2 linked regions of the Magnetococcus marinus MC-1 genome follow. Each later gene encodes a partner of the first gene's protein in a complex. Links are inferred from orthologs where the notes say so. Each region holds a gene or a part of one and is shown on either strand. Other genes may lie near its edges.

Region 1 (3,721 bases):
CCCAATGGGCCCGCTTAGAGCAGGCGATGTTGGCCAGTCGCTGGAAGCGCAAGGAGAGCTAATCTGAAGAATGACTTTGCTAAGCTGGTATTGCCGGCTCAAATGTGGGATGCTCAGGCTGTGCATCGTTTTTCCAGCACCTCTGACAGATGACGCTTTGACAAAGTGTCGTTAATGGGCTAAAAGTGGCCTGACATTTCGAATCGTAGGTGCAACAGAAGCTCCTTTTATTGGAGATTTTGTTTGAAAGGCCCATATCGGAGAGCTGCCTGGTGCATGGGGTAGCATCTCCCTCTTTGTGGGCGGCGCTGATGGCTAGGCCATGCGCAACGAAAACCCGCCAACCCCGCCAGGTCCGGAAGGAAGCAACGGTAACGGGATCTTTTGTGTGCCGCATTACGTTTGGTCGGAGCCGCCCTCCCTGATGCGTCCGGCAGTTGCTCGCCTTGTTGGCTTGGCTGCCGGGCGTCGATCATTCCTCCCAACCTATGGGTGTCATGTCTTCCTACGTCGTATTGGCGCGTAAATGGCGGCCACGCCGCTTTGAAGATCTGATTGGTCAGGAACATACGGTCCAGGCGCTGCGTCATGCACTGGAGCAGGGCCGTATACCCCACGCTTTTCTCTTTACCGGCATTCGTGGCATCGGCAAAACCACCCTCTCTCGATTATTGGCGATGTGCTTAAACTGCGGTACTGGGGTGACGGCCAATCCCTGTGGCGCGTGTGATAGCTGTCGCGCCATTGTGCGGGGCGAGCACCCTGATGTATTTGAGGTGGATGCCGCCTCCCGCACCAAAGTCGAGCAGATGCGGGAGCTTTTGGATGGTGTCGCTTACACCCCCTCGCTAAGCCGCTATAAGATCTATATTCTTGATGAAGTCCATATGCTCAGTGCCTCATCCTTCAATGCGTTGCTCAAAACGTTGGAGGAGCCCCCCACGCATGTTAAGTTCATTTTTGCAACCACCGAAGTGCGGAAAATCCTGCCGACCATTCTCAGCCGTTGCCAGCGCTATGATCTGCGCCGTCTGGATCGTGACGGGCTTGCCCGCTATCTTGCGCATGTGTTGGATGTTGAGCAGATTGCCTATGACCAAGAGGGGCTTGCTGCCATAAGTCACGCGGCCGATGGTTCGGTGCGGGATGCGCTTTCGCTGCTGGATCAAGCCATTGCCCATGGTGGCGGGCGGGTGGATTATACCCATGTGAGCGGTTTATTGGGGTTGACCGACCGGCAAGCGGTGGTGGCGCTGTTTGCGGACCTCTGCCGTGGGCGGTTACTGGAGATGTTGGAGCGCGCGGCCTATTTCCATCGTGATGGGGTAGAGCCGGTGGTGCTATTGAACGATTTGCTGGATATAACCCACCAAGTGACCCGTGAGTTGGCGGTGGGGGTCGGGGATGCTGCCCAGGCGCTTTCTGAGCACGAGGGGTTAAAAGAGGTGTGGCCTAAGCTTGGTCTTGAGCATTTGCAGATGCTCTACCAGGTATTGCTGCGTGGGCGTGAGGATCTGCAAATGGCTCGATTACCCCGGCAGGCGTTGGAGATGTTGTTGCTGCGGGCGGCGCATTTGCGGCCCGTGCCGCCCTTAAAACAGTTGGTGGAGTCATTGCAGCGGCAAGCAGGGGTGGAGCCCGGTGAAAGGCAGGCGTCGCCAGCGGTAAAAAAGTTTGATGCCCCGGGGGTGGGGCAGAGTGAGGTTGCCCCCACGGTACACTTTGCGCCTAAGAGTGCCGCTTTAGAGGCGCCGCAAGCGGTCCAAGCGCCCCAGGTTAAGCGAGCAAAAAAGCAACCCACGGTTCTGGCGCCGGAGCCGCAGCCCCCTGTAGTGCCGCCCGATTGGCCCGCCGTGCCGCCTTTGCAGGAAGAGCCTACGGTCGTTTCCCCAACGCCACCGGCTACGGTGGAGAGCTGGGAAAAGCTGATTGAGGCGGCGCGCATTAAGTTTCCGTTGCTGGCACAAAAGATGGAGAGTCATCTTAGTTTGCTGAGTTATACAGGGGGGTCAGGCCCCCACGATCCACCTTGCATGGAGGTGATGATTGCTCACGCTTTTGCCGGCGAACCCAGTAAGGTGCATAAAAACCTTATGGATTTGTTGGTTTCGTTAAAACTGCCCAATGGGGTGGTGCATATCCGTAAAAGCAGCGATGGAACGCGCCCGGATACAGAAGCGGAAAAACAAAAGAAAGCTCAAGACGCTTACCAAAATGCCTTGACGCGTGAGGTGGCGGACGATCCGTTAATTCAAGAGATTGAGCGGCGGTTTGAAGCAAAGATTATCCATGTTGAACCGGTTTGACTTGACAATTTTGCAACGCAAAAGTAAGAATCGGGTCATGTCTGGGAACGATTTTTATAGGCTGCTCCTCTAACGTGGTCAAGGCGTACGCAGGGCCAACGTTGTTTGTGCCAAGATCCAGGCAGGGAGCGTGCAGCAAGGCAACCATAGCAAATGATAAGGGTGACGCCGTGAAGGGTTTTGGCAATATGGGAAATATGATGAAGCAGGCCAAGCAGATGCAAGCCAAGATGGCGCAGATGCAGGAGGAGCTTGCTCAGTTGCAGGTAATCGGCCAAGCGGGTGGCGGCATGGTGGAGGTTACCATTAATGGTAAACAGTCTGTTGAGGGGGTGAAGATTGACCCCAAGGCGGTTGACCTAGAAGATCTAGAAATGCTGGAAGATTTGGTGGCCGCCGCTTTTAATGATGCCCAAATGCGCATGGCACAGATTACCCAAGAAAAGATGGCCAAGGTTACGGGCGGCATGAATATTCCCGGCCTGTTTTGATCGTATAACATGAGTAGCGGTCTGCCGACACTGGAACGCAGCATTGAGCTCTTTTCCCGCCTGCCAGGGGTTGGTCGCAAGAGTGCGCAGCGTATGGTCTACCACCTTCTCAAAGAGGGGGGGCGGGAGGCTACTCTGCTGGGGCAAGGGCTCTTGGCGCTGAGTGAGCGCATTCACTTTTGTGAGGTGTGCCATAATTTGGCCGAAGAGGGCTTGTGCGCCATTTGTCAAGATAGTAAACGAGATCATGGCCTCATTTGTGTGGTAGAAGAGCCCGTGGATGTGCTAGCTATGGAGCGTGCTGGGGCTTATCGAGGTCTCTATCATGTGTTGGGGGGGCGGCTTAGCCCCATGGATGGGATAGGGCCAGATGCGCTGTACTTGGACGCGCTGCTCGAGCGGTTGCAGCAAGGCGGGGTACGGGAGTTAATTATCGCCACCAACCCGACCGTTGCCGGGGAGGCCACGGCCCACTATATCACCCAACTGGCGCAGCCACTTACCATAGATATTAGCCGCTTGGCCTATGGTATGCCCATGGGCGGTGAGTTGGAGTATTTGGATGAATCCACCCTGTTTCAGGCCCTTCAAGGCCGCAGAGGTGTTTTGTAAGGACCTGTATTTACAGGTTTCATATGTAGAAGTGTGGCATGGGTTTCATTTCATGGAAAGATAGCATGCTTTTTTGAAATGAATTGGTTACAATGCCAACCTTCTAAAGCTAAGCAGTTTAATGCGGTGCCGCTGGTGGATATGCTGTACCGCAACAACTGACATGAGGGGGCTGCGCGCGTTGTGTGGACCCCAAGCAGATAACGGAGAGTTCTTGGTATGGCTACCTTGAAAGCAGATGACCAACAGGCGTTTCCCTATCCGGGCATTCCCGGAACAGGTGATGGTTCCGATGCCATCGCTTATGTGGAG
Region 2 (3,500 bases), 2.1 Mb from region 1 along the record:
CAATGGGGCCACACGCGCCTGCCCGGCAGGAGAGCACAGAGGCACAATGCAGGATTTTTGGTCCAAAGCGATGGACGCGGTGGCCGAGCAGGTCTCGGTCCAGGTGTTTGAGGCATGGATACGCCCCCTGAAAGCAGGGGGTGAGGTGGGCGATGGCCAATTTCAGGTCTACGCGGCCAACGATTTTTCTGCCGATTGGGTAAAAAAACGCTATGGCGGATTGCTGGAAGAGATTTTAAGCGAACAGCTTGGGGAGCCTGTCACCCTGTTGTTTGCGGCGGACCCTGCCTTGGAAAAACCGGTCGCCTCCAAAACCCAGACCGTCACCCCGGTGCAGAGCGGTGGTGAAACGGGCGATCAAGAGAACTTTCATAGCGGCCTTGACCCCCGCTATACCTTTGACAGCTTTGTGGTGGGGGGCTGCAACCAGTTTGTTCACGCCGCCGCCGCCCGCGTGGCCGAAGCCCCAGCCGCCGCCTACAACCCCCTGTTTATTCACGGTGGGGTTGGCCTAGGCAAAACCCACGTGATGCAGGCGATCGGCAATCGGGTATTGGAGATCGACCCCGACAAGCGGGTACTCTATATCTCTTCAGAAAACTTTATGACCCAGCTTATCAACTCCCTGCGTTTTAAGCGGGTATTTGATTTTAAAGAAAATTTTCGCTCGGTCGATGTGCTGCTGGTGGATGATATTCAGTTTATTGCGGGTAAAAAGGCGACCCAGGAGGAGTTTTTTCACACCTTCAATGCCCTCTATGAGGCTAAAAAGCAGATTGTCATGACCGCAGACAGCTTTCCCCATGAAATTGAACATTTAGAGGAGCGTCTGCGCTCCCGCTTTGGCATGGGGCTGGTGGCCGATATGCAACCACCAGATCTGGAAACCCGGGTGGCCATTTTACAAAAAAAGGCAGGCAGCGAAGGGCTTAGATTGGCCGACGAGGTGGCCTTTTTTCTGGCTGATGCGGTACAGACCAACGTGCGGGAGCTGGAAGGGGCCTTGATTCGGGTTTCGGCCTACGCCTCACTGACCGGCAAGCCCATTACCATGGCGCTGGTCAAGGAGTCGTTGAAGGATATCGTGCGGGGGCAGGATCGGGCGGTCACGGTGGAGCAGATTCAAAAGACGGTCGCCAATTATTATAAGGTCAAGGTTACGGATCTCTGCTCCAACAGCCGTTCGCGCATCTACAGCCACCCCAGGCAGATTGCGATGTATCTGTGCAAACAGCTTACCCAGCACTCTTATCCAGAGATTGGGCACCGTTTTGGAGGCCGCGACCACACCACGGTACTCTACGCGGTGAGTCAGGTGGATAAAAAACAGGGCAGCACCCCGGCCTTGGCCGATGAGTTGGCATCTCTGAAGAGCATGTTGCAAAAATAACCGGTCAATCCAGCACACCGGCAAAGCATTAACAGCGAGGCACCCATGGAATTTCACGTCAGCCGCGAACCCTTTCTCAAAGCCCTGCAACGTTTGCAGAGTGTGGTGGAGAAGCGTAACACCATGCCAGAGTTGGGCAATGCCCTGCTGGAAGCCAGCGCCGAGGGTCTAACCCTCACCGCCACCGACCTAGAGGTCTCCATGAAGAGCCACTGCCCCGCCGAGGTGGAGAGCAGCGGTGCCATTGCGGTTTCGGCACGTAAGCTGTTTGAGATCGTACGGGAGCTGCCTCAAGATAGCCTGCGGCTACGCAGCGAAGCTGGGGAGCGGCTGGTACTAACCTGTGGTCGCGCCCGTTTTACCCTGGTGGGTATTAGAGCGGATATATTTCCCCCCTTTCCGGAGACCACCCAGGGACAAAGCTTTACCCTGTCTGGCCCGCGTCTGGCCGAGATGATCGCCAAGACCCACTTTGCCATGAGCCAGGATGAGACCCGTTATACCCTGAACGGCATTTTGCTGCATCTGGTCAGCGCCGCCGATGCCGAGTTGGCAGGGGAGAACGGCTTGGTGCGGATTGTCGCCACCGATACCCACCGCTTAGCCATGGCTGAAATGGCGCTGGATATCCCGGTGGAGGAGAGCGCTGAGTTGATTATTCCCCGCAAGGGGGTGCAGGAGATCCGCAAGCTGGTAGAAGAGGATGATGAGGCGGTAGAGCTGGGCCTGGATGAAAATTTTATCCGCGTTTCCAAGCCAGGTATTGTGCTTACCTCCAAGCTGGTGAGTGGGCGTTTTCCCAACTATCAGCGGGTGATTCCCACCGACAACCCTCATCTGCTGGAGCTGGAGAAGGAGCCTCTGTTTGGGGTGGTTAAGCGGATGATGGTGCTCTCTCACGAAAAATCCCGTGGTATCCGCATGGCGCTGAGCTCGGACCACATTAAGGTGAGTGCGCAAAACCCCGAGCAGGAGGCTGCGGAAGAGGAGATGCCCTGCTCTTTTGCCGGTAAAGATATGACCGTGGGCTTTAATGCCCGCTATCTGCAAGAGATTGTCTCGGTTGCCAATGGGGATACCGTGCGCATGAAATTGCGCGATGAGGAGTCCCCCGTGTTGGTTGAGGAGCACTCGGCTACCGGCTATCTGTATGTACTCATGCCCATGCGGGTGTGATGATAGATCCATGCAACTGGATCGGTTGACGCTGCGGGATTTTCGCAACATCACAGAGGCGGAGCTCAGGTTTGGTCCCGGCTTAAATCTGATCACCGGCCCCAATGGTCACGGCAAGAGCAACCTACTGGAGGCCATTGGTCTGCTGGCGACGGGGCGCTCTTTTCGGCGGGCTCCCGCTGCGGCCTTGCGGCGCTATGGACAGCCTTGGTTTCATCTACGGGGCGAAACCACGGCACGGGATCTGGGGCATCGGTTGGAGTTTTTTGGGCAGGCCGGGCGGCAGGCGGTTAAGATTAATGGCAAATCGGCCTCGGCGGCATCGGCCCTGGGGCAGGCGTTGGCGGCGGTGATTGTCACACCGGATACGCTGCGGCTGGTGCAGGATGGGCCAGGGGTGCGGCGTGGGTTTGTGGATTGGGTCGCCTTTACCTGTGGACGCCAGCAGGGTGCCTTGAGCCATGCGGTGGTGGCGGGTGACTATCAAAAGGCGCTCAAGGCCCGCAATCGGCTGCTCAAGCTACCACGGGTAGAGGCTGGAGAGTGGCTGGCTTGGGAGAGCCAGTTGGCCACCTTGGGGGCCAAGATGGCCCGCAATCGCTACCAAGTTCTTCAGCGCTTACAACCCCATTTGGACCGTATGTTGGAAGATTTAGGCATGGCACAGCGGTTGACCATCACGCTGAGCTGCCAGTTGGACCGCCATGGGACACATTGGGCCGAGGATGAATCGGCGGCGGCGAGCCTTTACCGCCGGTTGCTGGCGGAAAACCGGGCGTCAGAGCGGCGCAGTGGTGGTACGGCGATAGGTCCTCACCGGGATGATTTGGTGTTACGGCTGGATGGTCATGCCTTGGCGCAATTTGGCTCCCAGGGGCAGCAGAAGCGGGCTGCGCTGGCCTTAAAGCTGGCGGAGGCGCAGCTGTTGCAGGAG

Evidence for each region. The genes of interacting proteins can lie anywhere in the genome.
Region 2: the proteins of dnaX (region 1) and dnaN are in contact, whole or in part, in a cryo-EM structure (PDB 8GIZ), measured with the Escherichia coli proteins. The link is inferred for Magnetococcus marinus MC-1 from one-to-one orthologs.

The regions. Positions count from the first base shown.
Region 1 is NC_008576.1:2,147,850-2,151,570, forward strand. Bases 1-2,901 are described here. They hold dnaX (DNA polymerase III subunit gamma/tau), read left to right. Parts: upstream 1-497; coding sequence 498-2,306; downstream 2,307-2,901. Other genes in these bases: MMC1_RS08850 (CobW family GTP-binding protein), read left to right, coding at 1-62; MMC1_RS08860 (YbaB/EbfC family nucleoid-associated protein), read left to right, coding at 2,495-2,797; recR (recombination mediator RecR), read left to right, coding at 2,807-2,901. In the rest of the region: more of recR, read left to right, coding at 2,902-3,409; MMC1_RS08870 (2-oxoacid:acceptor oxidoreductase family protein), read left to right, coding at 3,629-3,721. UniProt on the Escherichia coli protein: Part of the beta sliding clamp loading complex, which hydrolyzes ATP to load the beta clamp onto primed DNA to form the DNA replication pre-initiation complex.
Region 2 is NC_008576.1:135-3,634, forward strand. Bases 535-3,500 are described here. They hold dnaN (DNA polymerase III subunit beta), read left to right. Parts: upstream 535-1,435; coding sequence 1,436-2,566; downstream 2,567-3,500. Other genes in these bases: dnaA (chromosomal replication initiator protein DnaA), read left to right, coding at 535-1,390; recF (DNA replication/repair protein RecF), read left to right, coding at 2,577-3,500. Outside these bases: more of dnaA, read left to right, coding at 47-534. UniProt on the Escherichia coli protein: Confers DNA tethering and processivity to DNA polymerases and other proteins. Acts as a clamp, forming a ring around DNA (a reaction catalyzed by the clamp-loading complex) which diffuses in an ATP-independent manner freely and bidirectionally along dsDNA.